2 linked regions of the Desulforamulus hydrothermalis Lam5 = DSM 18033 genome follow. The protein of the gene in region 1 interacts with the protein of each later gene in a pairwise test. Links are inferred from orthologs where the notes say so. Each region holds a gene or a part of one and is shown in the gene's direction. Other genes may lie near its edges. The genes, in order: cysE and cysK.

The links.
Region 2: the proteins of cysE (region 1) and cysK interact in binary tests that used the Escherichia coli proteins (3 or more experiments, as listed by UniProt). The link is inferred for Desulforamulus hydrothermalis Lam5 = DSM 18033 from one-to-one orthologs.

Annotation. Positions count from the first base shown.
Region 1 is NZ_CAOS01000007.1:17,098-30,872, forward strand. Bases 695-3,442 are described here. They hold cysE (serine O-acetyltransferase), read left to right. Parts: upstream 695-1,597; coding sequence 1,598-2,287; downstream 2,288-3,442. Other genes in these bases: gltX (glutamate--tRNA ligase), read left to right, coding at 695-1,537; cysS (cysteine--tRNA ligase), read left to right, coding at 2,287-3,442. Also shown: more of gltX, read left to right, coding at 65-694; more of cysS, read left to right, coding at 3,443-3,747; DESHY_RS04675 (Mini-ribonuclease 3), read left to right, coding at 3,744-4,175; thyX (FAD-dependent thymidylate synthase), read left to right, coding at 4,295-5,032; DESHY_RS04685 (hypothetical protein), read left to right, coding at 5,051-5,209; 23S rRNA (guanosine(2251)-2'-O)-methyltransferase RlmB, read left to right, coding at 5,241-5,987; DESHY_RS04695 (NYN domain-containing protein), read left to right, coding at 5,991-6,503; RNA polymerase sporulation sigma factor SigH, read left to right, coding at 6,807-7,451; tuf (elongation factor Tu), read left to right, coding at 8,311-9,513; rpmG (50S ribosomal protein L33), read left to right, coding at 9,731-9,880; preprotein translocase subunit SecE, read left to right, coding at 9,988-10,341; transcription termination/antitermination protein NusG, read left to right, coding at 10,390-10,917; rplK (50S ribosomal protein L11), read left to right, coding at 10,948-11,376; rplA (50S ribosomal protein L1), read left to right, coding at 11,429-12,118; rplJ (50S ribosomal protein L10), read left to right, coding at 12,305-12,841; rplL (50S ribosomal protein L7/L12), read left to right, coding at 12,894-13,271; DESHY_RS04765 (ABC transporter permease), read left to right, coding at 13,737-13,775.
Region 2 is NZ_CAOS01000008.1:185,778-201,875, reverse strand. Bases 9,522-12,443 are described here. They hold cysK (cysteine synthase A), read left to right. Parts: upstream 9,522-10,465; coding sequence 10,466-11,422; downstream 11,423-12,443. Other genes in these bases: DESHY_RS06095 (DUF169 domain-containing protein), read right to left, coding at 11,675-12,443; DESHY_RS14700 (hypothetical protein), read right to left, coding at 11,484-11,606; DESHY_RS06105 (hypothetical protein), read left to right, coding at 10,160-10,387; DESHY_RS06110 (glycosyltransferase family 2 protein), read right to left, coding at 9,522-9,892. In the rest of the region: DESHY_RS06140 (helicase-related protein), read left to right, coding at 1-2,591; drmB (DUF1998 domain-containing protein), read left to right, coding at 2,588-4,417; DESHY_RS06130 (very short patch repair endonuclease), read left to right, coding at 4,467-4,874; DESHY_RS06125 (DNA cytosine methyltransferase), read right to left, coding at 4,871-6,112; DESHY_RS06120 (hypothetical protein), read right to left, coding at 6,659-7,891; more of DESHY_RS06110, read right to left, coding at 8,558-9,521; more of DESHY_RS06095, read right to left, coding at 12,444-12,487; DESHY_RS13335 (EAL domain-containing protein), read right to left, coding at 12,623-14,155; DESHY_RS13330 (EAL domain-containing protein), read right to left, coding at 14,224-14,934; acs (acetate--CoA ligase), read left to right, coding at 15,262-16,098.

The DNA of each region.
Region 1 (13,775 bases):
GACAAAAATGGTATAATATCCATCTGAGAGGTTTAACAAAATTCTATATGGAGGAGGAAATTTTTTGTCAGTCAGGGTTCGTTTTGCCCCCAGTCCTACGGGGCCTTTACATATCGGGGGAGCCAGATCGGCGTTGTTTAACTGGCTGTTTGCCCGTCATCACGGCGGACGGTTTATTGTCCGTATAGAAGATACCGATTTGGAAAGATCCTCCAGAGAATCAGAAGAGAACATCTTAAATGCGCTGCACTGGTTAGGGATTGATTGGGACGAAGGTATTCAGACAGGAGGACCTAATGGCCCGTACCGCCAAACCGAACGTTTATCCGTTTACCGGCAACTGGCGGCGCAGCTCTTAGCTAAGGGTCAGGCCTACTATTGTTACTGTACCGAAGAAGAATTAGCCGCTGAGCGGGAGGAACTGCTGGCCCGGGGCGAGTTGCCCCGTTATTTGGGACGTTGCCGGCATCTCAGTGAGGAAGCAAAAGCCAAGCTGGCAGCGGAGGGAAGAAAGCCGGTACTGCGTTTCAGGGTTCCCGAGAACCGTATTATTATCATTCAAGACCGTGTGCGGGGGCAGGTTGAGTTTGAAAGCAACGGCATTGGTGATTTCATTATCATGAAATCAGACAATATTCCCACCTATAACTTTGCTGTGGTAGTTGACGACCATGATATGAACATCACCCATGTAATCCGGGCGGAGGAACATCTTTCCAACACCCCCAGACAAATTTTATTATATGAGGCCCTTGGCTGGCCCCAGCCGGAGTTTGCCCATATTTCTTTAATTCTTGGCAAAGATCGTGCTAAAATGAGCAAACGCCATGGAGCTACCGCCATTGAACAATACCAGAAGTTAGGCTATTTGCCGGAAGCGCTGGTGAACTTTTTGGCGTTGCTGGGCTGGTCACCGGGCGGCGAACAGGAAATTCTCAGCCTGCCTGAAATTGTTGAGCAATTTTCTTTGGACCGGGTAGCCAAAAATCCGGCGGTCTTCGATATAGACAAACTAAACTGGCTTAACGGCCATTATATTCGCCAGAGTCCCTTGGACAGGCTTACCCGGCTGGCTGTTCCTTACCTGATGGAAGCAGGTTACCTGGACGAAGCGCCGGACGCTGAAAAATTAGCCTGGTTGGAACAAGTGGTAGCCATAGCCAGGAACTATATTTCATACATGCAGGAAATCACCCAACATGTGGATATTTTCTTCCGGGATGAGGTAATTGTAAGCGAGGCGGAGGCTCGGGATGTTTTAACCTGGGAACAAATGCCGGCGGTGATGGAGGCTGCCTGTCGGTTGTTTGCGGATGCCCCTGAGTTAACCGAAGAATCTGTAAAGGGCATTATTAAAGCCATTGGCAAGCAAACCGGCTTGAAAGGCAAATTTATTTTCCAACCCCTGCGGGTGGCCATTACCGGCAGGACCCATGGACCCGAGCTACACCAGATTATTCCGGTCATTGGCAAAGAACGAACCGTTGCCAGGTTGCGGGCGGTTCTGCGGCAATCAAGCCCGCCGGCCGGGCAGTAAATTAAAAACTTATGGCTGCCGGCAAGCGAAACCAGGCAGCGGATAAAGGGGGTGCGGCCCGTGTTAAGCAGGATCAGAAAAGAAATCAATGCCGTTTTTGAACGGGACCCGGCGGCAAAAAGTACCCTGGAGGTATTACTGTGTTACCCTGGGCTGCATGCCATCCTGTTTCACCGGCTGGCCCACGCATTATATAAGAAAAAATTCTATGTAACCGCCCGGTTTATTTCACAAGTTTCCAGGTTTCTGACCGGCATTGAGATTCACCCGGGAGCCAAAATCGGGGAAGGTCTTTTTATCGACCACGGAGCAGGCGTGGTAATCGGGGAAACCGCCGAGATCGGCAACAACGTAACTATTTACCAGGGGGTCACCCTGGGGGGCACCGGGAAAGAAAAAGGCAAGCGGCACCCCACCATTGGCAATAACGTGGTAATTAGTTCGGGCGCAAAAGTGCTTGGTTCTTTTACCGTTGGTGACAACGTGAAGATCGGCGCCGGTTCGGTGGTTTTAAAAGAAGTGCCGCCTAACTGCACTGTGGTGGGTGTACCGGGGCGCATTGTAATTCGGGATGGCCAAAAAGTAGGTTCTGCCTATGTGCCGGATTTGCGCCACGACCAGTTACCTGACCCGGTAGCGGATATGCTGGGCCAGATGCAATCAGCCATTGACCGGCTGGAGCAAAAAGTTAAAACATTGGAACAGGAATGCAGCAGGTTAAGAGATCAAGCGGAGGGGGCTAACCGGTAATGCAAATTTATAATACCCTGACGAAAACCAAACAAGAGTTTATTCCCAGAGAAAAAGGGAAAGTCAGCATGTATGTTTGCGGGCCCACTACATACAACTTTATTCACCTTGGCAATGCCCGGCCGCTGGTGTTTTTTGACACAGTTAGGAGATACTTTATTTATAAAGGTTATCAAGTGAACTATGTACAAAACTTTACCGACGTGGATGATAAGATTATTAAGCGAGCCTGGGAAGAACAGACCGACCCGCTGGAATTGGCCCAAAGATATATCAGGGAATTTTTTAAGGATGCCGATGCACTGAATGTTATGCGGGCGGACAAACATCCCAAAGTATCTGAACACATTGCGGAAATCATTGACCTGATCAAACAACTGGAACAGCAGGGGCATGCCTATGTGGCAGACGGGGATGTTTACTTTGCGGTGCGGAGTTTTCCCGGCTACGGGAAACTATCGGGCCGCAGCCTGGAGGATATGCAGGCAGGAGCCAGGGTGGAAATTGATCCCAGAAAGAAAGACCCCATGGACTTTGCGCTCTGGAAAGCGGCCAAACCCGGGGAACCCAGTTGGCCAAGCCCTTGGGGAGCCGGCCGCCCGGGGTGGCATATTGAGTGCTCGGCTATGGCGGCCAAATATTTAGGCAACGGTTTTGATATTCACGGCGGTGGGTTTGATTTGATTTTTCCTCACCACGAAAATGAAATTGCTCAATCTGAAGCGGCTTGCGGCCAACCTTTTGCCCGTTACTGGATGCATAACGGTTTTATTACAGTCAATCAAGAAAAAATGTCCAAATCTCTGGGGAACTTCTTTTTAGTCAGGGAAATTTTGGCCAAGTTTCCACCCGAAGTGGTGCGCTGGTATTTGCTTTCCACCCATTATCGCAGCCCCCTGGACTTTGATGATGAAAAGCTGGCCATGGCGGGAAAAGGTCTGGAACGCCTAAAAACTGCCCTGCGCTTGCTTTATGAGGCTCTGGAGCTGCCGCAGCAGCAGGCCGCCATGGCCGATGAAGGCGGAGACCTGGCAGACAAACTGGCAACCCTCCGGTTGGATTTTGAAAAAGCCATGGATGACGATTTTAACACTGCCCTGGCTATTTCCGTATTTTTTGAGCTGGCCAAAGAAATTAATATTTTTGTGGGCCGGCTGGACGGCAAGCTGACTGACCGGCAGAAAGATTTGCTGGTAAAAGCACACGATTTATTTAAAGATTTTAACGGTGTATTGGGTGTCTTTAAGGAAGATCAGCAGAGCGGCAGGTTATTGATTGACGCTGTTAATACTGACAACAAATTGGTGGACGGTCTGATCAATCTGATTGTTAAAGTTCGCCAGGCGGCCCGCAGCCAAAAAGATTGGGCCACTGCGGATACCATACGGGACGGTTTGAAGGAACTGGGGGTAATTCTGGAAGACACCCCCCAAGGTGTACGATGGAAGATACAAGGATGACCTTGACACAAAGGGATACTTATATCATGGATCAATCAGCCTCAAAACAAAATCCTGAACAACTGCCCAGCCTGGTACTGGCATATCTGGGGGATGCCGTTTATGAATTGGCAGTCCGCCGGTTTCTCATAGCTCAAGGTGCTACCAAAGTGAACCGGCTGCACCGGGAAGCCGTTAAGTATGTGCGGGCCGGTGCCCAGGCGAGAGCGTTGTTTGCCCTGGAAGATAAACTTTCCGAACAAGAACTGGCGGTTGTCCGTCGGGGACGCAACGCCAAGTCAGGTCTGCCGCCTAAGGGAGCTGATGTGGCGGAGTACCGCCATGCCACCGCTCTGGAAGCGCTGATAGGTTATCTGTATTTACAGGGCAATGAGGGCAGGATTGACGAAATTATCGGCTTGGCCATAGATGCCCTCAAGCGTGGCTGAACCCGGCCGGGAGGGCCTGTTTGAGCGGCGCCAACGGCTACCGCAGCTAAAGGGGAACATAAACCACCGGTAAGGGGTGTCGCCCCTCTGATAAAATTTATTTTTAGGAGTTACGTAAAGTGGGGAAAGCTAATTTAAAGGTCCGCCTGCTGGAACACACGCCAAACCCGGAAAAGCTGGTGGCCATGGCGGCCAGGTTGTGCTACTCGCCGGCACAAATAGATGACCTGGCGGCCAATGTGGCCCAATCTGACCAGCAGGCTTTTGTAAAAAAATTACTGGACATGGGACACTACAGCGCTATTGAACATGTTTCTTTTACATTTGGCATCGAAGGGGTTTCCCGGAGCCTGCTGGCCCAGTTAACCAGACACCGCATTGCCAGTTTCAGTGTACAGTCCCAGCGGTATGTAGGGGAAACCCGGGAGCATAATGCCCGGGGCACCTTTGAATACATCATCCCCGAGACCATTGAAAAGCTTGGGCCGCAGGCGGTGGCAGAATTTGCGGCACAGATGGCGCAAATTCAAACCTGGTATGACGGGTGGGTAGCTAAATTGGGAGGCGGCAGATCGGCTTATGAAGATGCCCGGTTTGTGCTGCCCAACGCAGCCGAAACGAAAATTGTGGTAACTATGAATGCCAGGGAATTAAGACACTTTTTTAACCTTCGCTGTTGCCGGCGGGCCCAATGGGAAATTCGCCGGCTGGCGGAACAAATGCTGCACCTGGCCAAAGAAGTGGCACCCGTGCTTTTTGCCGATGCCGGGCCGCCTTGCCTGGCCGGCCCCTGTCCGGAAGGCCAACTGAGTTGCGGGCAGCGGGAAGCCGTGCGTCGCAGGTACGGGGTAACATAAAAGCGGAGTGTGGATAAAATGATAACTCCCGTAATTATTCTTGTGCTTTGGGGCATAGCCCTTTTGCTGGGCGTCCTTGGCGTGGTGACCCGGCGCAGAAATCTGCTGCTGGCCGGCATGGCGGCGGCTTTGGCCGGTTTGGGGCTGACCTTATGGCTGAAAAATACCTTGCAGTAAACGCAGCTTAACCACCGAAAAGTATGGAGGTATGGTTGACGTGAGTGAAATGATTGCCGGCAGAAATCCGGTCCGCGAAGCTCTCCGGGCGGGACGTCCCATTAATAAGATACTGGCCGCCAGGGGAACGGCGGCAGGCCCGTTAGCCGAAATTCTGCACCTGGCCAGGGAGAAAAATATTCCGGTACAAATGGTTGAACGAGCCCACCTGGATAAACTTAACCAGGGCATGCCTCATCAGGGGGTTATTGCTTATGCTGCTGCCAGGGGCTATGTGGAAGTGGAAGATATACTGGCAGCGGCTCATGCCAGGGGGCAAGATCCGTTTATTGTGCTGCTGGATGAAATAAACGACCCCCATAACCTGGGGGCCATACTGCGTACGGTGGATGCAGCCGGCGCCCACGGGGTCATTATACCCCAACGAAGGTCGGTGGCCTTAACCTCAGCTGTGGCCAGGGCTTCGGCGGGGGCGGTGGAATATGTTCCGGTGGCCAGGGTTACCAACTTGGATCAAACTATTCGGCAGTTGAAAGAAAAAGGGCTTTGGGTAGTGGGGGCGGATATGGCGGGCCCTCGGGTATACTGGCAGGCCAAACTGACGGGGCCGCTGCTTTTGGTCATCGGCGGGGAAGGAAAGGGAATCGGCAGGCTGATTAAAGAGCGATGTGATATGCTGGTCCGGTTACCCATGGCGGGCCAGGTTGGATCACTCAACGCCTCGGTGGCAGCTGCGCTTTTGATTTATGAAGTGGTACGCCAGAGAGGGTTGGGCTAATCAATGCAGGAATTTTATGTGGTGGACGGGTATAACATCATCCATGCCTGGCCGGAGTTTGCCGGCATGATTGACAGCGGGTTAGACCATTGCAGGGACAAGCTCGTTCATATACTGGCCAACTTTGCCGGTTTTGAGGGCAGCCGGGTTAAAGTGGTTTTTGATGCCCACCTCGTAAAAAGAGGCATTGAGCACCGGGAAACCGTGCACGGCATTGAGGTATACTATACCCAGGAGGGCGAAACTGCTGACTCGTTAATTGAAAAAATTGTCGGGGACCTGGGCAAACAGGGCACGGTTTATGTAGTAACTTCTGATTGGGATGAACAAAAAATTATTTTTGGGCGGGGTGCTTACCGCTTGACACCCAAAGAATTCAGGGTTCAGGTTATAAAGGCTAACCGGCGAAGAGAGGAAGAGTTTAATCGGCCCAACCCCACCGAGGGCTATCTGGAGGACAAGCTGCCCGCGGAAATCAGGCAAGTATTAGAAAAATGGCGACGCAGCAAGAATTAAGTACACCTGGCCGGGGGCTATTTTGCCTTGACGAGCCTTTTTAACATAAGCTATAATTAGTCATGTAACTTAACCAGTTAGCGCATGGGGCTGCATGTGCGGCTGGGTAGGCCAGACCCCGGGTTAGAATTACGGATGACAGGCGGCAAGGAAGCCTGGCCCTGCCGGGAATGCCGGTTACCAGGGTTCTTTTCAGACATGAGGTGATATGTTCTGCAGCAGTTTTAGAGTGCCTGCCAATATAGTCATGCTTTTCTGAACTGTTTGAAATTTCTTAGAGACAAGAAAGCGGGGGCGATAATTTTGAATTCAAATGCACAAAGAGAAGTTTCCGGCGGATATCAAATTATGGTGGATGAGGATGTCGTTGAATTTGCGCGCGAGGGCGACGACGCAGCGCTGGAGTACTTGATTAATAAATATAAAAACTTTGTGCGTGCAAAAGCCCGCTCATATTTCCTGATTGGAGCCGACAGAGAAGATATTATTCAGGAGGGCATGATTGGCCTTTATAAAGCCATTCGCGATTTTCGCATGGACAAGCTGTCTTCTTTTCGCGCCTTTGCCGAACTGTGCATTACCAGGCAGATTATCACTGCCATTAAAACAGCAACCAGGCAAAAACACATCCCTCTTAATTCGTACGTTTCGTTAAATAAACCAATTTACGATGAGGATTCAGACCGCACCCTGTTAGATGTAATTTCCGGGTCAAAAATAACAGATCCGGAGGAACTCATTATCAGCCGCGAAGAGTTTGATGATATTGAGGAAAAGATGGGCGAAATCCTGAGTTCACTGGAATGGAAGGTGCTCATGTCTTACCTGGAAGGAAAGTCTTACCAGGAAATTGCAGAAGACCTTAACAGGCATGTTAAATCTATTGACAACGCCTTGCAGAGAGTAAAACGCAAACTGGAAAGATACCTGGAAAAGCGTGAAGCCTAGTCAACCGGTTAACTGATGTTCTATAAGAAATAAATACTACACGATGATGCTTTTTACCTTTATTTAAGGTTAAAAAATTTTTTCGTTAAAAACAGTTAATCTTGCCAAACAATACATGACAGCAGGTGTTGACACCGAGTGCTTCATCTGCTATTATAATCAATGTTCGGTGCCGGCGTAGCTCAATTGGCAGAGCAGCTGACTTGTAATCAGCAGGTTGCGGGTTCGAGTCCCATCGCCGGCTCCACCCACGGAGGGATTCCCGAGTGGCCAAAGGGAGCAGACTGTAAATCTGCCGGCGAACGCCTTCGAAGGTTCGAATCCTTCTCCCTCCACCAGATTTGTTACACAGGCAAAAAACTCTTGATTTATGGCGAGTGCCTGTGTTATAATAAACATTGCTGACGCGGGATAGAGCAGTTGGTAGCTCGTCGGGCTCATAACCCGAAGGTCGAGGGTTCAAGTCCCTCTCCCGCAACCAAATGCTGCTATAGCTCAGTAGGTAGAGCGTATCCTTGGTAAGGATAAGGTCACCGGTTCAATCCCGGTTAGCAGCTCCAGTACTTACGGCGGTGTAGCTCAGTTGGTCAGAGCACACGGTTCATACCCGTGGTGTCACTGGTTCGAATCCAGTCACCGCTACCAGTCCGAAAGAACCTGCCCGGTTGGAGCAGGTTCTTTTGCGTTTTGTTGATATAGAAAAGAAGTGTCAGAAAAAAGAAGGATTTTTGTCTTTCTTATCGAATCTAGCTATGGATTTTCAGTTAATAGGTATAAACCATGCTTAAATCTGGAAATAACTTTAGAGATGAAAAATCTCTGGCTAAATTCCGAAAAACGGAGGAGGAGAAGTTAACCCATGGCTAAGGCTAAATTTGAACGTACCAAACCCCACGTAAACATTGGTACCATCGGTCACGTTGACCACGGCAAAACTACCCTTACCGCTGCCATTACCGTAGTTCTGTCTACCACCGGCGGCGCCCAAGTTAAGCGTTACGACGAAATTGACAACGCTCCCGAAGAGCGTGAACGCGGTATTACCATTAACACCGCCCACGTAGAATACGAAACCGCTAACCGTCACTATGCTCACGTTGACTGCCCGGGTCACGCTGACTATGTTAAAAACATGATTACCGGTGCGGCCCAGATGGACGGCGCCATCCTGGTTGTATCCGCCGCTGACGGTCCGATGCCGCAAACCCGTGAGCACATCCTGCTGTCCCGTCAGGTAGGCGTACCCTACATTGTGGTATTCCTGAACAAAGCTGACATGGTAGACGATCCCGAACTGCTTGAGCTGGTGGACATGGAAGTGCGCGAACTGCTGAACTCCTATGAATTCCCCGGCGACGACACTCCCATTATTGCCGGTTCCGGCCTGAAAGCCCTGGAGTGCGGCTGCGGCAAGCGTGAGTGCGAATGGTGCGGCAAGATCTGGGAGCTGATGGATGCAGTAGACTCCTACATTCCCACCCCTGAGCGGGATGTTGATAAGCCCTTCCTGATGCCGGTAGAAGACGTGTTCTCCATTACCGGCCGTGGTACTGTGGCTACCGGTCGTGTTGAGCGCGGCCAAGTAAAAGTACAGGATGAAGTGGAAATCGTCGGTCTTAACGACAAGCCCCGCAAGACCGTAGTAACCGGCGTAGAAATGTTCCGCAAGCTGTTAGACTTTGCGCAAGCCGGTGACAACATCGGTTGCCTGCTGCGCGGTGTTGACCGTAAAGAAATCGAGCGTGGCCAAGTGCTGGCAAAACCCGGCAGCATTAAGCCCCACACCAAGTACGAAGCAGAGGTATACGTCCTGACCAAAGAAGAGGGCGGCCGTCACACCCCCTTCTTTAACGGCTACCGTCCTCAGTTCTACTTCCGTACCACCGACGTAACCGGTGTGGTACAACTGCCGGAAGGCGTAGAAATGGTCATGCCCGGCGACAACATCAAGATGAAGGTGGACCTGATCACCCCCATCGCTATTGAGGAAGGCCTGCGCTTTGCTATCCGTGAAGGCGGCCGTACTGTAGGCGCCGGCGTAGTAACCGCCATCCGCGAGTAACTGATTAACAATTTTCCTAAAAGGAGTGACCCCGGTCACTCCTTTTTTGCATAAACCGCAAACTGGTATATAAAACCAATTAAAGAGACATAATACCAATATGGTACGTTGCCACAGGATAAGTATTGACATCCAACAATACATATGATAAATTTGTTAAGGTATATTACTAGACATCTCTGCCCAAGTCTTTTTTCGTTTTAGGGAGGTGGCAACAGTGCGAGTAGGCGTAACTCTGGCTTGCACCGAATGCAAACGGCGCAACTACACCACTACTAAAAATAAAAAGAACGATCCCAACCGGATCGAACTGAAAAAATATTGCAAGTGGTGTCATACCCACACAGTTCACAAAGAAACCAGATAGTTAAGCCGCCAACCCCAAGCGTTACCATAATCGGCCGCATTCCGTAAGGGGTTTTATTCGAGGCACTACTGGTGTAAACAAAAAAGTTAAGGATGTGGCGTTTTTCAATGGCTGTGCAAAAAAAGACACTCAAAAAGGCAAGCGCTGCCAAGGAAACAGCGGCAACCAATGAAACCGGTGGGGCCGAGAATAAAAAGGATGCGGCCCCTAAGGATGCTGCTAAGGCTGCAGCTAAAAAAGAACCCGCCAAGGCGCCCAAAGCGTCTTTTAGTGAGCGTATCGGCAGCGTAAGCAAGTACCTGCGTGGCGTTCAGAACGAGCTGAAAAAAGTTCACTGGCCCAGCCGCAAAGAGCTGGTTACTTACACTGCGGTGGTGCTGACTTCGGTTGCCGTGCTGGCTGTTGTCATCTGGGTGGTAGATTCGCTTCTCAGCTTGGGCGTAAAAGGCATCATTTCCTAATTGTAAACAAGGGGGTGGGGAACCCGTCTGGCAGGGTTCCTTTTGCTGATGAGTACACAATGGTATGTTGTGCACACTTATTCCGGTTATGAGAATAAGGTCAAAGCCAACCTGGAGAAGCGAATTGAATCCATGAATATGGAAGATAAAATCTTTCGTATTCTGGTGCCCATGGAAGATGAAGTGGAAATTAAAAACGGCAAGAAAAAGGTTTCAAAGAAAAAAGTATTTCCCGGATACGTTCTGGTAGAAATGATTATGACTGATGATTCCTGGTACGTGGTGCGCAATACGCCGGGAGTAACCGGTTTTGTCGGCACAGGTTCTAAGCCTATCCCGTTAAGCCAGGAAGAAGCCAAGGCCATTATTAAGCAGATGGGCTTGGAAGAACCGAAAACCAGGATTGACGTCAGTGTTGGCGAAAATGTCAAGGTAATTGACGGGCCCTTTGAAAACTTTGCAGGTGTGATTGAAGAAATTTACCCTGAAAAGGGTAAAGTTAAAGTTATGGTATCAATGTTTGGACGTGAAACTCCCATCGAGCTTGATTTTTCTCAAATTGAAAAAATGCTTTAAGCTTGTAGGTTGTAAGGAGGTGGACTGGATATGGCCAAAAAGGTAGCTGCCATAATCAAACTGCAAATTCCGGCCGGTAAAGCCACCCCGGCGCCCCCGGTAGGTCCTGCCCTGGGTCAACACGGGGTAAACATTATGGCTTTTGTCAAACAATATAATGAAGTTACTGCAGCGCAAGCCGGCTTGATTATTCCGGTTGAAATTACAGTATATGAAGACCGGTCCTTTACCTTTGTTACTAAAACGCCTCCTGCAGCAGTACTGCTGAAGAAGGCTTTAGGTATAGAGACCGCTTCCGGCGAGCCTAACAAGAAGAAAGTGGGTAAACTGCCCCGCTCTAAAGTTAAAGAAATCGCCGAATTAAAAATGCCTGATCTCAACGCTGCCAGCCTGGAGGCTGCCATGCGCATGATTGAAGGCACCGCCCGCAGCATGGGCGTAGAAATTGTAGAAGGATAGCTTCATCCGGTGGGAGGATGTAGTCCGCTAGTACCACAAAGGAGGGAAATACATGCCCAAAGAAGGGAAAAAGCTTCAGGAAGCCCGGAAGCAGTATGATAAAAACACTCTTTACGAGCCCCTGGAAGCTATGGAGCTGGTTAAAAAGACCGCTCCCGCCAAATTTGATGAAACTGTTGAAGTGGCCTTCCGCTTGGGGGTTGACCCCCGGCACGCCGACCAGCAACTGAGAGGTGCGGTTGTGCTGCCCCACGGAACCGGTAAAACCAAAACCGTACTGGTCTTTGCCAAAGGCGAAAAAGCCAAGGAAGCTGAAGCGGCCGGTGCAGATTTTGTCGGCGCCGAGGAGCTGGTAGAAAAGATTCAAGGCGGTTGGTTGGGATTTGATGTAGCCATTGCCACCCCGGATATGATGGGGATGGTTGGTAAACTGGGTCGTGTTCTGGGCCCCCGTGGTTTAATGCCCAACCCCAAAACAGGTACTGTAACCTTTGATGTAGGGCCTGCTGTAAAAGATGCCAAAGGCGGTAAGATTACTTACCGTACCGATAAAGTCGGTATTGTTCACGCACCCATTGGTAAGGTTTCTTTTGATGCCCAAAAGCTGGCTGAAAACTTTAAAACCCTGGCTGATACATTGCAGCGTGTTAAGCCTGCTTCCGCCAAGGGTCAGTACATGAAGAGCATCACCGTTTCCTCTACCATGGGCCCGGGGATTAAAATTAACCCCAACAAGCTCTAGGGACTTTGCCCGGTTGCGACAACTGAATAAGTCCAGTCGTAGACAGTTGGTGTCCTTGACTTAATGGCTTAAGCCGCCAGCCGAGACCGGGTGAATTACTGCAAAAGTGTGAAGCATTGCGGGGAATTTTGCCTGTCTTGGCGAATTCCCCCTTTTGTTTTATTCCAGCGGAAGGAGGTGTAGCTCTTGCCGACCACAAAAGCTCAAAAAGCAGTTATGCTGGAAGAAATTAAAGAAAAAATGTCCCAATCCCAGGTTACCATTTTAGCTGATTTTCGCGGCATTTCAGTGGCTAAAATCACCGACCTGCGGGCTCGCCTGCGCAAAGCCGGCAGTGAAATGAAGGTGGCTAAGAACACCGTGGCCCGTATTGCCGCCCGGGAAATCGGTGTTGAGGGATTAGATCCCTACCTGGAAGGGCCTACGGTATTTGCCTTTGGTATTGAAGACCCGGTGGCTCCTGCCAAAATCCTTTCGGATTTTGCTAAGGAAGTGAAACAAGGGGTTGACATCAAAGCCGGTATTTTAGAAGGCAAGGTGATTGATGCCAACGGCGTCAAAGCCCTGGCCGACCTGCCTTCCAGAGAAGTATTGCTGGCCAAAGTACTGGGTGGCATGCAGGCTCCCCTGTATGGCTTTGCCGGCGTACTGGCTGCCAACCTGCGCAATCTGGTTTATGTTCTGGATCAGGTGCGTCAGCAAAAAGAGAGTCAAGCATCTTAGTTTGTTCCGTTGCTTAAATTATTTATAAATTTTGAGGAGGTACAAGATCAGTATGTCTAAAGTAGCTGAAGTATTAGAAATTGTTAAAGGCCTTACCGTGCTGGAACTGGCCGAACTGGTAAAAGCTTTTGAAGAAGAATTTGGTGTATCTGCTGCTGCTCCGGTGGCCGTTGCCGCTGCACCTGTAGCCGGTGCTGCTGCTCCCGCTGAAGAAGAAAAAACCGAGTTTGATGTTATCCTGGCTAATGCCGGCGACAAGAAGATCAACGTTATTAAAGTTGTGCGCGAAATCACCGGTCTGGGCCTGAAAGAAGCTAAAGACCTGGTTGACGGTGCTCCTAAGCCCATCAAAGAAAAAACCACCAAGGAAGATGCTGAAGCTATCAAAGCTAAGCTCACCGAAGCCGGCGCTACTGTTGAAATTAAGTAATAAGTTTATTGTGACCGGTTTATAAAGACAGGGAGGGTATGCCTAAAGCAGTACTATGGGCATACCCTCTTTGTTTGCAAACAAGCTGCCGGATTGATCAGATAAAAAACCGGCCTGTTCTGACAGTCCCGGAGGGCCGCCCGGGTTGTCAGAAAAGTCTGCCTAAATCTTGACGTATTTTTGCATGTACTGTAAAATATACCCTAATTGGCAAATAACGTTGGGGAACGTTGTTTGCCCTGAACAAAATTATCTTGTTTCTCCGAGCCGGTTGTCCTAAGGCTTTATGCGACGGATTGCCGGCCGCTAGGGTAAGCCGGGAAACCGGTTTGCCTCCCGTGTGGAAAGGAGAGTGATGAAGATGTTACGGCCAGGTCATTGCTTTCCGCGACCTGGTTTTGTTGTTATTGCAGCGCTAATAAATCTATGCCGATATGCAAATTAAATTTGGGAGTTGACCGCATTATGGACCTTATTGTCAACGGCGTCAGGGAAGCGTTAATC
Region 2 (16,098 bases), on another replicon or contig:
AGGTGGGTTTTTCCGTTGAACCGGTTGACGTAAATACTGAGTTTTTGGATTACCGTTCTTACAATAAATTTTCAGATGACCCCGAAGAAAAATCTTTATCCTTACTTTACAGAAATAAAAAGACCTTTGCGGTCGGTCATGGTTGTGCGGTAAATTGGCAAAAAGAGAACGATAAAGCTGTAAGAATCTATACGGAAATCATACCTTATACTGAAGTGCCGCAAGTTAAATTTGATGTCAGTGAATTAAATCATGTAAAAGATATCTTGGTTATGAAGAATCTTAGTGATATTTCTGACCTTTCCAAAAACCAAATAATCGAAAAGTTAAGGCTTTTTGCCGGTGCCTATACCGAGTGGGTAAAAGGCTTAAATAAAATAAAAAATACTCTGCCGGAGGAATATAGAGCTATCGCCGAGGATCATATAAAACTTTGTGAAGAATCCGGGTTAAGAATTTTTAAAGGAATAAAAGTTTTGGAAGAGAATGATAAAGTATATAAAGCATTTCAGTTGGCCAATCGTGCCATGTTGATGCAAAGAGCACATACCATATTACAAGAGGAGACCAGATATCCGGACGACAAACCTGTAAAATGGCCGAATTATCAAAAAATACCTGATCAAGAAGCATCTTGGCGTCCGTTTCAATTGGCTTTTATACTTCTTAATATTGCAGGGATTGATAACCCCGGGGATTACGACCGGGAACTGGTGGATTTAATCTGGTTTCCGACCGGTGGCGGAAAAACGGAAGCTTACTTAGGGATATCGGCCTTTACTATATTCTTAAGGCGACTTAAAAATCCTGTCATAGGAAACGGTACTGCAATTATCATGCGCTATACCTTACGGTTGCTGACAGCTCAGCAATTTCAAAGAGCCGGCACTTTAATTTGTGCATGTGAATTAATCAGAAAAGAGAATCCTAATGAATTAGGAGAAGGACGCATTTCCATCGGTTTATGGATCGGGAGTGCTTCAACACCCAATACGCTGGAGGATGCATTTTATCAACTGGACAAACTTGCAATAGGAACGGATGAAAAAAATCCGTTTCAGGTACTTAGTTGTCCATGGTGTGGAACAAAAATGATTAAAGAAAAGGGCAGAGGAGAATGGGGATATATAAGAAAGGACCGCCCCAAAAGGTTTGCCCTGAGATGTACGGAGAAAACCTGTGCTTTCAGGGATGAATTACCCATATCTGTTGTTGATGATGATATTTACAGGGATTCTCCTACGTTATTGTTTGCTACTGTGGATAAATTTGCCATGATGCCTTGGAAAAAAGAGATCTCTAATATCTTTGCATTAAATTCAGGAAATAATAACTTATCTCCTGAACTGATTATACAGGACGAATTGCATTTAATCTCCGGACCGTTAGGAACAATAGTAGGTTTATATGAGACGGCTTTGGATGCACTCTGTTCTCAGAAGGGAATAAGACCTAAAATTATTGCTTCTACGGCTACAATCAGGAGGGCCGGTGATCAGGTTAAGGCGTTGTACAACAGGGATGTCAGGCAGTTTCCGCCGCCCGGTCTGGATGCGGAAGATTCATTTTTTGCCAGACAGGCTTCCTTGGAGGAGAAACCCGGTCGACTATATGCGGGTATTTTAGCTGCCGGAAAAACCCAGACGACTACCCAGGTAAGATTAATGTCAGCCCAATTACAGTATTTAGAGGAATTGGATTATTCCGACGAAGTAAAGGATAAATATTGGACTTTGGTAGGATATTTTAATACCATAAGGGAATTGGGGAAATGTTCCACATTGGTTGAGGATGATATAAAAGATCAGGTTCGTAGAATTGCCATGCGAAGAAAAACCAAACGCAGGTTGTTTTACAAAGCGGATGAGTTGACAAGCAGGAAAAGTGCTGAAGAAATACCTGAAATACTTGAGCGGCTTAAAGTAAAATATCCTGATAAAAAATCTGTTAACGTATTACTGGCAACGAATATGATTTCCGTAGGTGTTGATATTGACAGACTGGGCATGATGACGGTAATCAGTCAACCGAAAACCACATCTGAATATATTCAGGCCACAAGCAGGGTGGGCAGAAAGTATCCGGGCTTGATATTTACGATTTATGACGGTGCCAGACCCAGAGACAGATCCCATTATGAAAGATTTACTTCATATCATGAGGCATTCTATCAGTTTGTTGAACCGACAAGTGTAACGCCTTTTTCAGGTCCGGCCAGAGACAGGGCTTTGCATGCGGTTCTTGTTACCTTGGTACGACATCTGATCGGATTAAATAAAGATAACCAAGCCGGAGAATTTACACCGGACATACCCGACTTAAACAAGGTGACGGATTATATTCTTGCCAGGGTGGAGAGTGTAATGGCCGAAGAAAAGTCCGACACGGAGTCAGATTTAATAAAAAAGATAGAATTCTGGGCTGAAATCGCCCGTGCAGAAAGCAATTTGACCTATGGGTCACAGAAGGAACCACATTTGCTATACCAGGCAGGTAAGAGGGGTAAGCATTGGCCCACCTTACAATCAATGAGAAATGTTGATGCGGTTTGTAACGTTTTCATAAAAGATTTATCGGAGGGGAAAAAGTGAGTAAGGACAGTTATAACCCGAGGATGAGGTATGAGGTTCTGAGGCGTTCTCAATTTATTGGTCCCTTCGGAGTGGGAAGTATCGTTGATTTGCCGGAGGAGTCATTAATGCCGGCCGGAACTGAATTTTGGCATGTCAATGCAGGGCCCAAAATTTATGACCAACGATTGCAAGCTCGGTTAGGTGTAAAATATTTCAAAATGCCTCCTTCCGGTCAGGAATATAAAGACGGGATACCCTTTGTCAGATTTCCGAAATGGCTTTTTTGTCCTAATTGTCGTTTATTGAGGCATATTGATGATTGGACCGTGAGATACACGGAAAAGTATAAAAAGGAATTCAAAATACCCAGGTGTGATATTTGCCATGCTAAATTGGTACCCAGCAGATTTATTGTTGTATGTGAGAAGGGGCATGTTGACGATTTTCCTTGGGTAGAATGGGCACATCGTAAGGGAGGATGTTTCTCAAAACATCACTTAAAGATCGAAACATTCGGAAGCGCTTCAGGGTTATCCGGTATTAAAATCAGCTGTACAAAGTGCGGTAATTTTTACACAATGGATGAGGCATTTAAAGAGGGGATTCATACACAATGTAGCGGATATAAACCTTGGGTTGATGAGAAGGAGGTATGTGATTCCAGGCCGAAAACCGTTCAACGTGGTGCCTCAAATGTTTACTTTCCTCTGATAATCAACTCAATAGTTATACCTCCCTATTCCGACAACCTGATTTCGGACATTTGCGGAACCAGTGAGTGGGATGTCTTGTCATCCCAGGACGGAGGGTTGGAAGAGGAATCATTTAAGGAGGTTCTTTATAAGAGGATTGCTAAACTGATAAACCGTGATTTTAATGAGGTAAAAAAGACTGCTGAAAAGTTACTTAATGACGATCCTCTAACAGTGGTTGAGTCTGTTGAGATCAATTACCGATACGATGAATATAAGGCTTTTCAGGGATTCATTGACGAAGGAAGTCCGGAATCAAAAAATTTTAAAATTCAGATCAGGGACGGAAAAGACTATAAAATCCCGGGAATCGAAAAGGTTGTCCAGGTTCACAGGTTAAGAGAGGTTAGGGCATTGTATGCTTTCAGCAGGCTTACGCCGCTGGATCGCAATGACGCCCACCCGGCAGAAGAAGATGACGAAAAAACTGGCTATGCGGTTTACTTAAAGAATTTTAAGAAAAAAATTGACTGGTTACCGGCGGTGGAAGTTTACGGTGAGGGAATATTTATTATGTTTAATACCGATGAACTGTCCCGCTGGGCACAGATGCCTCAAATTGAAGAAAGAGTTAAAATATTAAACGACAGATATTATCATATGGCGACGGAATTAAAGCGTCCACCGCGAAAAATTACGGCAACATTTGTCTTTTTGCATACTTTTGCTCATTTATTAATCAGACAATTAAGCTTTGAATGCGGGTACGGCAGTGCTTCTTTACGTGAAAGAATTTATTGTAATGAGACAGATGATCAGCCGTTAATGGCCGGTATATTAGTTTATACGGCCAGCGGTGATTCGGAGGGAACAATGGGGGGACTGGTCAGACAAGGCAAACCGGAATTTCTCGGTTCTGTCATTAAAAAGGCGGTCAACGCTGCTTCATGGTGTTCATCAGACCCACTGTGTTTTGAAAGTACAGGACAAGGGTTGGGGTCTTTAAATCTTGCGGCCTGTCATGCCTGTGCATTGTTGCCTGAAACATGTTGCGAAGAGTTTAACCGGTTACTGGACAGAGCATTGGTGGTTGGACTTCCTGATCAACCGGAAATGGGATTTCTGTCAAAACTTAATAACTTGTTTATTTGAGATTGCTATAAGAAGAAATCACGCTGTATAAATATTTAAGGTGGTCTTTATGGATACGAAGAGCAAAGAAGAAAGAAGTAAAAACATGGCCGCCGTAAAAAACAAAAATACCGATTTGGAAATTAGATTACGTAAGGCTTTATGGCAACAAGGATTAAGATATAGATTGTCAAATAAATTACCGGGACGGCCGGACATTATCTTTCCGGGTAAAAAAATTGCAGTGTTTTGTGACGGTTGTTTTTGGCACGGGTGTCCTAAATGCGGACAAATACCTGAGCAAAACAGGGTTTTCTGGGTTACCAAAATAAAAAAGAATCGTTTGAACGATATGAAGGTTACGCAAAAGTTGGAACAGTTGGGATGGAAGGTTAAACGTTACTGGGGTTGTGAAATTAAAAAGGAATTGGAACGTGTGGTAAATGATATCAAGCAAACAATTAACGGAGGGGATTAGCACCCTGCTCCGTTAATTATTTCCAGCACCTGTTGCTTCAAGGCATGACCTATGGCTTCTGCTAACAGAGGAGGTACAGCATTTCCGATTTGACGGGCAACATTTAATATACCACCATAAAAGTGCCAACCTTCATTACCCGGATTTAACGGGAAGGATTGCAGAGCTGCCATTTCAATTGTACTTAATCCACGATTTAATTCGGGGTGGATATATTTACCTTTTGCAGGATAAATTGCTCCGGTACGGATGGTAACGGAAGGCTCATTATATTGAAGACGGCTAAAGTTATCTCTTCCTTGGAACTTTCCTTTTTTCCAACAATTAAATTTCAAATCATCGGGCAAGTCAGCCCAACACATTTTGGTTTTTGGCTTAATATAACTGATCATTTCAACTATTTTGGGAGAAAGTTGAGCATAAAAATTATCTTTTCTGTTATAATGCTCCTTTGTCAGTCTGCTGAAAACTTCTCCAACGGTAACCCATTTTTTTAATTTTTGGTATGGAAACGGTACTCCTTTTAAAGCACAAAGAGTATTAAAATATTTTAAACTGCTTTCAGGATTTTCGGCATGAGTAGGAAACGGAAACCCCGGTTTTTTACCGTCTCTCCTTCCGATAATAAATACTCGGTATCTCTTTTGCGGAACCCCGTAGTCAGCGGCACAGATCAAAGCAATGGAAATTCCGTATCCGGATTTACCGAATTCCTGTTCCATAAATTCAATTACTTTTTTATGATTTTGAACCATCCCTCGTACATTTTCAAAGATAAAAGTAACGGGCTGTATTTCTTTAACCATTTGGATGAAATATTTATATAATTTACCGTTAGAAACACTGTCCCCTTCATTTTTACCCAGACTGCTGAACGGTTGGCATGGGGCCCCCCCTGCCAGTAAAGCTGCCTCGCCTATTTTAAGACCGGCGGTTTTCAAAATCTCTTTTGAGTTTGTTTTAGTAATATCGCCATTTCCTACCAAACGCCATTCTTTTCGATTAATTTTAATGGTCTCAATACAATATTTATTGTTTTCAACATAGGCTCTTGTTGAAAATCCCGCTCGTTCCAGTCCAAGGTCTAATCCCCCCGCACCGGTAAAAAGGCTAATCATTGGTAGATCGTAGGGCAAGTTAGGAAAATCAAAGACACCCGGGTGGTAATAAGGAGTATTTGTTCTAATATCCTCTATAATCAGTGAATTTTTGTAATAATTCTGTTTACATATTGCCACCTAAATGAACCCCCTGAATGTATAAATAAAGAGAAGTTCTTGATTAATAAACAAAATCCTTTATTGCATGTATTTGAAGAATAAAAGTTGACCACCCTGTCAATCAAACCTGCTATGCCAAGTTGACGAGACAACAGTAAAGACAGGGAGAAAAGGATAATTAAGGCTGCTTGAAGTATATCAAAGATTTTCCCCCTTAAGTAAGTTTAAATAGTAGGCCCGGTTTTTATAGCTTCAGTCATGAGGGTGATTTTTCAAAGTTGTCAAGTAAAGTTTTTGGTTAGCCAGGTAAAAAATCCTCACCTGAATAACTAATTGTTAAAACAATCACCGGACGAGGTGTGAATTTTACCTGAATCGCTTCCGCTCGGCCTTGCTAGGTAACGTTAGCTGCCGGTGTAGGCTATATAGGCGATGGTGGCATGATGGGGTAAGGACCTCGCAGATACTGGAGAAAAAGCTGGCAGAGGGATTATTATAGATTTTGACCACATTGTACATTAAAATGACCACATTAGCTTTAGGGCTAATGTGGTCATTTTTTACTTAAACCAAACGCCCCAGCACCACCTTATCGATATCCAGCTCGCTTCTTGCGCTGGGGGCTTTGGTAAATTGCACCCTGGCAGACACTGTATCAGGGGGGGCAGGTTCTGTAATGGCTGTGTAAACCAGCCATTTATCCCGCAGGTTATCATTGGGAGGTATAATGAGACTGGCTCCCAAACCGATCTCCCTGCCGTTCTGATCCAGCCAAAGTATGTTAATGATTACCTGACTGGTTAAGGCCTGTGAGCCTACGCCTCGAAATCTAAAACCGGTGTTAAATAAAAAGCAATGGCCCGCCGCATTGGCCAGGGGAACGTCCTGATAAAGCACACCGCCGACCGTATCCACAGCAGCTGTATAATTCCCCTCATAAACATCAGATAAACTAACGACCGAGGTGTTGACGTTTTGCCACCCGTTCAAGCCATCTTCGAAACTGGGATTTATGATTAAGTTTTGAGTAGCGGCCCGGGCAAAAATTACATGATCCAGTCTCAAGGTAAAACCTTGTTCTACGTCCGCGGTAAACAAAATGCGCGCTTTTACAGCACCTGCAGGAGCCGGCTTTGTTAGATCCAGGTAGGTCAAATAGCCAAACTGGTTTTTCAAGGTGTTGTTAGGAATGTTAATTTCCAGTCCCGGCGTGCCAAGGATATTGTTTGCTGCATCCAGCCAGAGGACCTGAGCGGTCAGTGCGGCGGTAGGCCCCTGGGAGAACGGAGTAGTAAGGGCTGCAAAACTAAGTAAAAAGGAAGCATTGGACGGTTGACCTGTTAAAGGCACATCCTGGTAAACTGTACCGTTCACGTTGGTTGCGGTATTCACAAGACCTTCTAAGGGGTCGGTAAAGTCAAGGCTAAAGCCGGTGGTATGCCACCCGTTTAATCCCGACTCGAAGCCAGGGTTCACCAATAAATTGCTGCTTTTTACCGGGGCCAGGATAACCTGATCAATTACAATGAAAGAATTCTCTGTACCTTCTGTTTTACTAAAGAGCAGTCTGGCAAAGGCAGTGCCTATAGGAGGGCGGTCAGTAATGTCAAAGTAAGTAATACCTAGCGCGGAACCGGGTAAAAACACTCTAAGTCCATTGGCCATAGCGTTACGGTTTTCGTCCAGCCATAACACTTCCACGGTTAGGTTATTGGCCACAGCGTTGTTAGTAGAAATATTAGCACTAAAAAACAAGGGACAATTTGCCGGACCAGACAATGAAACGTCTTGAAACAAATGCGCTACACCTTCTTGCATAATGGCCTGTTGTGTGCCTTCGAAGGGAGAGGCATCGGAAACCGATACGTTATCACTGGTCTGCCACCTTGTTAGACCTGCTTCAAATCCAGGATTTTGCAGCAAATTAAAACATCTGGAACAAACCTCCGGCCTGTGCGATGGGACGGGAGTGCTGATACAGTTCTGTATACTTAAAACCTCAACCGTTGCGCAAGGGGGGCAGCGTTTATCCATATTTATCACCCTTATTGTGAATATTTTTCCATCATATAATATTCACTGATAAAGGCATTGTTACACTTGTTAACCACTTAACGGACTTAGTATCCAACTCATACGAAAAGCCGGCTGCAAGCCGGCTGTGGTGGGCCATGAGGGAATCGAACCCCCAACCTGACGATTAAGAGTCGCCTGCTCTACCAATTGAGCTAATGACCCGTAACTTGTATTTGGAGGGGAGAAGTCGGAATCGAACCGGACTCCCGCCTGGATCACAGGCAGGCCAGCGGGTTTGCAGCCCGTGGGGGGACCTTCCCCATTCTCCCCAAACTATTTTATCATAATATTTTATTATATTACAAATAACATTTAGTTATAAATATACAGGTCATCATAACGTATAGTTGTACCGAAAGTATAAAAAAGGCCCTTTTTGAGGGCCTTTTACCAGCGTTTGGCAATACCAAAAAATTCTTCAAAATAACCCCACACGCAAACCGGTGACATTAAAATCTGATAGCAAACAGTGTATACCACAAAACCCAGCTTGTTTTGCCTGATTTTCAGGTTCAGCTCTTGAAATACGCTGCGCTGGTACTTGTACATAGTATAGTTTATATACAAGGTTAAAGGAATAACCGCCAGCGTCATGGGACCCACAATCCAATAATAACCAAACAGGGCTAAAATAATGCCGGGGATATATACAAAGGTATAAGTTAAGTCCAGCAGGGGATATAACAGGTCAATGCCAACCAGAATGGCAGTGGGAGAAAACCGTTTATAAATCAAGTCAATATGAGCTTTAAATCCCTCAATCATACCCCTGGCCCAGCGTCTGCGCTGGCGGGCAAAAGCCATAAAGGTGGTAGGTACTTCTGTAAAACCTACCGCAGTTGCTTCATAGCCAATGCGGTAACCTTTTTTAATCAGTGCCCAGGTCAGCACAATATCTTCCCCGATGCAGGAGGGCCAGCCGCTCACCTCTTTAACTACGGCGGTTTTATATACACTAAAAGCCCCCTGGGCCACCAGGGTGCCCTGGTACAGGGCCTGTTGGCGCTTAACGGAAGAAATGGCCAAAAAATAATCCCATTCCTGCAGCCTGGTCATAAAAGTATCCCGGGAGTTTTTAGCCAGCACGCAGCCGGCCACCGCAGCGGTATGACCCGGATCGCCCAACATGCGGGCCATAATGCGGGTAATGGCCTGGGGATGTAAAAAAGTGTCCGCATCGATGGTTATTACATAGTCATCGGCAACATATTGTAAGCCTTTATTTAGTGCCGCCGATTTACCCTGGTGATTTGCTTCAATTAACTTAACATTGGGCATGCCGCAATTTAAAACCAGCTCTTTCGTACGGTCCAGCGAGCCGTCATCAATAACAATGATGTTGATGATACCGGGGTAGTTCTGTTGTCTGAGAGAACGCAGTGTTTCTAAAATGGATTTTTCTTCATTGTAAGCGGCAATAAGGATGCTGACAGGCGGCAAGTCCCGGGCTGTCTGTAAAGGCGGTGGCCGGTCAATCAGCAAACTGACCAGCAAAAACATGTTTAAGTAACCCGGTATTAAAGCAATAAAGAGAACGATAAACCAGCCGGCCCAACTGCCCACTAATTGTGCCAGGCTCAATACCCAGGGATAACTGATAAAGCAGGACAGGGTAAACCACATAATAGCTGTCAGATTGGCTAAAATAAATTTGTGTTTGGTGGGGATATACAGCCGCTTGCTTTTGGGATTAATCGGAATTGGCAAACCGGGCTCGCTCATAGCAAAACTCCTTTATCAGTCATTCCTAAATATCAATAATTCCTATTATATATTCTGACAAAGATAAATATGTTCACGCCAGCCTAAAAATTTTCCATATTATTTTAGGCGCCCAAGTGCGATACCGGCATTTCGACAAGTGTGGCTAATCATAAAACCTCTAAAAAGTTCCTGATACAGCTTTGGCGCTGATATATTCGCAATATTTTTTCAAAGGTAAATGCTCCTTTGTGAACGAAATCTATCGTACCAAAGGAGGTCGCGGTCTTGCAGTACGGCTCAAATTTCCTGCACTCATTGACAAACGCTGCCGGGGAAACGGAATACTGGCGAATAAGCCTGGTCAGGCTGGGCAACGGTTTTATTTTAGGCACAGCCTGCGGTCCGGACCGCCAGGTTACCATCCCTTGTTATCTAAAAAACGATAATATACAGGAAGCCCTGCAAACCATGCTGCAGGCAATCACAGAAATTGTGGCGGCGGCAACGAAATAAAGCAGTATGTTTTCCAAGTGCTGTATATTTTTCCCGCTTTGTTCTATGATATAAGAAAAATCTTGCGGAGGAAAGATTATGCCTGTTTATAACAGTATTTTAGAAACCATTGGCAAAACGCCGCTGGTGCGCTTAAATCGCCTGACCGAAGGCCTGGCAGCAGAAGTGTTGGCCAAGGTGGAATATTTCAACCCGGGCGGCAGCGTAAAAGACAGGATTGCCTATGCCATGGTGGCGGACGCCCTGCAGCGGGGTATCATCAACAAAGAAAGTGTGCTGGTTGAACCCACCAGCGGTAATACCGGGGTGGGCCTGGCCATGGTTTGCGCTGCCCTGGGCATACGCCTTATTTTAACCATGCCGGAAACCATGAGCGAGGAGCGGCGCAGCCTTTTGAAGGCCTACGGGGCAGAGTTGCTGCTCACCCCCGGCCAACAGGGCATGTCCGGAGCCATTGCCAAGGCTGAAGAGCTGGTGGCCGGCCTGGATAATGCTTTTATGTTGCAGCAGTTTGCCAATCCGGCCAACCCGCGGGCCCATGTGGAAAATACAGCGGTAGAAATATGGGAAGATACCGGGGGTAAGGTGGATATCTTTGTGGCGGGCGTTGGCACAGGGGGTACCATTACCGGTGTTGCCGGCTATCTTAAAGAGAAAAAACCTGATTTACAGGCAGTGGCGGTGGAACCGGCCCAATCGCCGGTGCTTTCCGGCGGTTCCCCCGGGCCTCACCCTATCCAGGGCATCGGGGCGGGGTTCATACCGCAGGTATTAAATCTTGAATTGGTGGATGAGGTTTTTCAAGTGACAGGCGAGCAGGCCATGGAAACAGCCAGGCGGTTAGCCCGCCAGGAGGGCATGCTGGTGGGGATATCAGCCGGGGCCGCCCTGTATGCGGCTTTGCAGGTAGCGAAGCGGCCGGCCAGCCAAGGGAAAACGGTAGTAGTATTACTGCCCGATACCGGCGAACGTTACTTATCTACCGCCCTGTTTAAGGAAACAGGACCGCAGGAAAGTATGCAAAGCAACCGGTAAGCCGAACTGGGAACAAGCAACCAAAAAGCCGAAGGCAGCAACTTTTCTCGCCTTCGGCTTTTTACTGGGATGCTTCTTCTTCGTTATCATTTACTTTTTCCAGGCCAATGTCTTCCAGGATTTGATTAATTAACTCCTTTGTCATCGCAACACCCCCTTTCTGATTATTATAACATTCTATCATTGAAAAAACCATATGTCAACAATTTATTTTAGGGGCCCTGCGAGAGCGGGCCCCTTGCTTGCTGCACATTATTCAACATCTTTAAAGCGAATCATAGGACACTTTTTGCACACATCCATACCGGGATACTCTTGGCCGCCGGCACCGATGAAGGATGCGCCGCCGCCGTAGTGGTGGCTTCTCTTTAACAACTGTTTGGTTAAGGCTGCAATATGCTCACCGGGAATAAATACGTTGACTTCGCCCTTTTCGGTTTTGCCGGAGGTAAAACTGCCGGCACACATGGTTTTCATGCCGGCGGTACGTTGCAGGTAGCAATCCACGGCACCGCCGCACACTGCCGAGTTAACCGTATGGATGGAAGTAACGGTGGGAACTTTAGTGGCACCGATGTAATCATTTAAAATATGGTAGGCTTGATAGGGATTTACAATAAAGAAAACCACATCAGGCGTTACCGGAGTTTTGTATAGGGGAGCGGCCATAATGCCTTTTAATTCCCCCAGGGGAAGTTTGGGTTTAACCTCCAAACACCTTTGGGCCAAATCCCAGTCGGCTGTATATTTTAAATGATCTTTAACTTCCTCCTCGCTGGGCGCCCGAAAGCCAAAAACAGTGCGGGCATTGTCACAAAGCAGCTTGTCATCCGTTACTTTAACAATATGGTCGTTCATGCGGGAAGCCAAAAGGGCCTGACAAAAGGTCATTTTGGGGCCGGGCAGTTTATCGGCTGCCAGTTGATCAAATGACTCCCGGTCAAAATAAAATTTTATTGCCACCGGGTTGTATTCTAACTTATAAAGAACCGCCAGCGCCCGGTGCATATCTTCGTAGGAAAGATTTTCTTTAGCGGCCAGCTCCGCAACATTAATCAGCAGCATGAAGACTCCCCCTAAAAAATTAAGAATATGTATGTTTAATAATATGTTATCAGATGATAGACAAATAAAATGTGTGGTAGCACACATTTTATTTGTCAGCTTGCCTACATTAAGAGAAGCCGGGCCGCTTGGCAGCTACAGCGGTGGGCGGTGCTGCCGCCGATCCCAGACATAAACGCTGCCGCTTTTGTTTTTGGCATATTGTTTTAACTGCGCGGTTGTTTCGGCCAGCTGTTCCGATGAGCAATGGCCGGCACAGTCAACAACGGCCAGGGAAACTGACACCAGAGGAAACCAGACTGCCTGTCCCTGCCGGTTGAGGCCGTAAAAACCACCCCGGTTTTTATCCTCGGGTGAATAAAAATTTTTTACCAGTCGGTCAAAATAGCGAATATAGCGCCGGCACACGGCCTCTGCTTTATCCTTATAAGTAAGCACAATAAAATCATCGCCGCCGATATGTCCCACAAAATCATTGGCACCGCCATATTTGCGAACTACAGCGGTCAGCAAGCGGGCGGCCATAAGAAGTAAACGGTCACCGTTTTCAAAACCGTAACGGTCATTGTATGACTTGAAGTTATCCAGGTCGAGGTAAATGCAAACAAAGGGGGATTTTTCCGTCAGTCGGTTGCTGATCTCTCTTTCCACGGTCAGGTTGCCGGGCAATCCGGTTAAAGGATTGGCGCCCCGGGCCACCTCCATGCGGATTTTGGTCATGGTATCCAGCAGCGTTTGTACGGATACCACGCCTTGCAGTTGATTATCTTTGGTTACTACAATAAAATCATATAACTTTAGCCGGTCCCTGTTCATGGCCAGCTGGGATACCTGTTCAATAGGCAGTGAGCTGTCTACTGTCAATGGGTCACTGTCCATAATCATAGCTACCGGACGTTCAAAATACAGGGCTACTCCATACTGGGTGCCCAGGTAACGGTCCAAGTGATGCCGCATCACCAACCCTACCGGGCGGCTGCCTTCCAGTACCACTACGCCGTTAAGCAAATCATGGCTGTCCATCATTTCCTTAAGCCGGCGAACCGGTGTGTTAGATGTGACTTGAACGGCCGGTTGACTGATTTCACCGATGGGAAAAGCCTTTTGCCAGATACCGGTGGGATTGCGGGAGGCCAGGGCCAGAATACAGTTAAGGGCTTCCGTTTGCACAGCCGGTAAAGGATAGGCGGGACGGGCTAAATAGTAACCCTGGCCGTAATGCACCCCAAGGGAACGCAGCGTCATCAGTTCTGCTTCGGTTTCAATACCTTCGGCAATAATAGAGCAGCCGATTTTCTGGGCAAAGGTAACGAAAGTTTCTAACAGGGCCTGTTTAACCCGGTTGGTATCGATATCTTTAACCAGTGAATGATCAATTTTAATATATTCGGGCCGAACTTCCGCAATGGCCTGCAGGCTGGAAAAACCGGCGCCGGCGTCATCCACCGCTACCTTATAGCCTTGATTGCGGTAATGGGCCAGGGTTTTGTTAAACCGGTGGAAATCATGGATGCCCTGTCGTTCGGTAATCTCAAATACCAGGTTGTGTGAACTTAAATGACTTTCTTTCAAGATTCGCATGGTTTCGCCCTTGACAAACTGGGGATCGTTAATGGTATGCGGGTGAATGTTAAGAAAAAAGCTTTTGGCCGCTGTCTGTCGGGTCAAAGTTTTTTATGGCCAATTCCCGGCAAACCTTTTCTAAAGGGAACAGCAGGCCTGCTTCCTGGGCATAGTTAAAAATCACCGCCGGTGAAAAAAAGTAACTGTTTCCGGCCCCGGGTAAGGGCTTCCCAGCCAGGATTGGCCGGTTTGCAGAGAAACAATGGTTGATAAACGATGCGCAAATTTTTGTTTTGCAGCAGGTCATGAAACTCCCCCAACAGGTGCACCATCTGCTGTTCCCAGGTGCCTTTGGCGGCCTTTTGGGCTTCCTTTAAAGCACTGTACAGGGCCTGCTCGGGATTTTTCAGACCCCGCCGGATGATGGAATAACCGACATGCAGCTTTAAGGTATGTCCGGTAATTTTAATAACTTCGTTTTTAATTGATTGTTCTAAAGCAATACGCAGAGCTGTTAATGTTTTGCTCAAAATTGCCGGGGGCGGCATTTCTTCCTGGCGGCAGAGCACTAAAAAATCATCTCCCCACAAATTCTCCACCATAACTTCCCCGCAGCAATTAATAAATTGACCGGTTCTTTTTTCCAGGACACGGCGCAGGATATGCAGTACCCTTTTGGCTGTGGCTTCGCCGTTAAGCTGCATAATCCGGTGAAAATCAGCCACATCCACATAAATAAGCAGTACGGAAGCACTGCCGGCCAGCATGCTTTTTAATTTGTCCATAAAAGAGCTGCCCTCCAGCAGGTAAAAGAACAAGCTCCGTCCTTTGAGCAAGCTGCCCAGTGTTGTGGCGACTTTGTTAACCAGTTTGTGAAGATACATGTCTTATGGCACCCCTGGTATTTCTTGGTTCTTTCAATGTAGCATAATTGCGTTAGATTTTAGTTAATACGGGGTTAAAGGCCGGTTAAACGGCGTTAAGATTCCTGTCTCTTTACGGCTAACGGTCACAACAAAGACCTGAACGGTATATTTGGGGCGTTAACGGCCCGGTGACGGGCGGGGCGGCCGGTAAACCGGCGGCGGCTGCCGTTCGGCGCAAGCATCATCAGAAAAATGGTGTAATCTGCTCACTAACGGGAAAAACATATCCTCCTGGGCAACGGTTCTGTAAGATAAGATTAAAACAACGGCTTGGGAGGTAAGGTTATGTTTAACCAAAAAAACATTGCGTTTGCTCCGGAAGAGCAGGTTTATTATCCTGACATCTCTTTTTCCGCCCGGGCCAATGTCCGGGATGCCCGCATCTACGATTGGGCCGGTATGGATTATGAAGGTTACTGGGCTGAGGAAGCCAAAAAACTGCATTGGTATAAAACCTGGGATAAAGTGCTGGAATGGCAGCATCCCTTTGCCCAGTGGTTTGTGGGCGGCAAGATAAATGCCTGTGTCAACTGTGTGGATCGTCACTTGGACAGTTGGCGTAGAAATAAAGCAGCCATTATATTTGAAGGGGAACCCGGCGACCAGGTGGTTTTAACCTACCAGGACCTGCACCGGGAAGTAAGCAAGTTTGCCAATGTATTAAAAGATTTGGGCGTTGGTAAAGGTGATGTGGTTACCATATATATGCCGATGATCCCTGAGGCGGTGATTGCCATGCTGGCCTGTGCCCGCATCGGGGCACCCCACAGCTTGGTGTTTGGCGGCTTTTCTGCGGAGGCACTGCGGGATCGCATTAAAGATGCGGCAGCTAAAGTGGTTGTTACATCGGATGCTTGCTGGCGGCGGGGAAAAGCCATTCCTCTCAAGCAAAATGTTGATACGGCGTTAACCCAATGTGCCAGCGTAGAAAAAGTTGTGGTGGTACAAAGAACCGGCAGTGAAGTATATATGGAACCAAGCCGTGATCTCTGGTATCACGAATTAATGAAAAAAGCCTCGGCGGTTTGTGAGCCGGCCATGATGGATGCGGAGGATATTTTGTTCATTTTGTATACCAGCGGCACCACCGGCAAACCCAAGGGCATTGTTCATACCACCGGC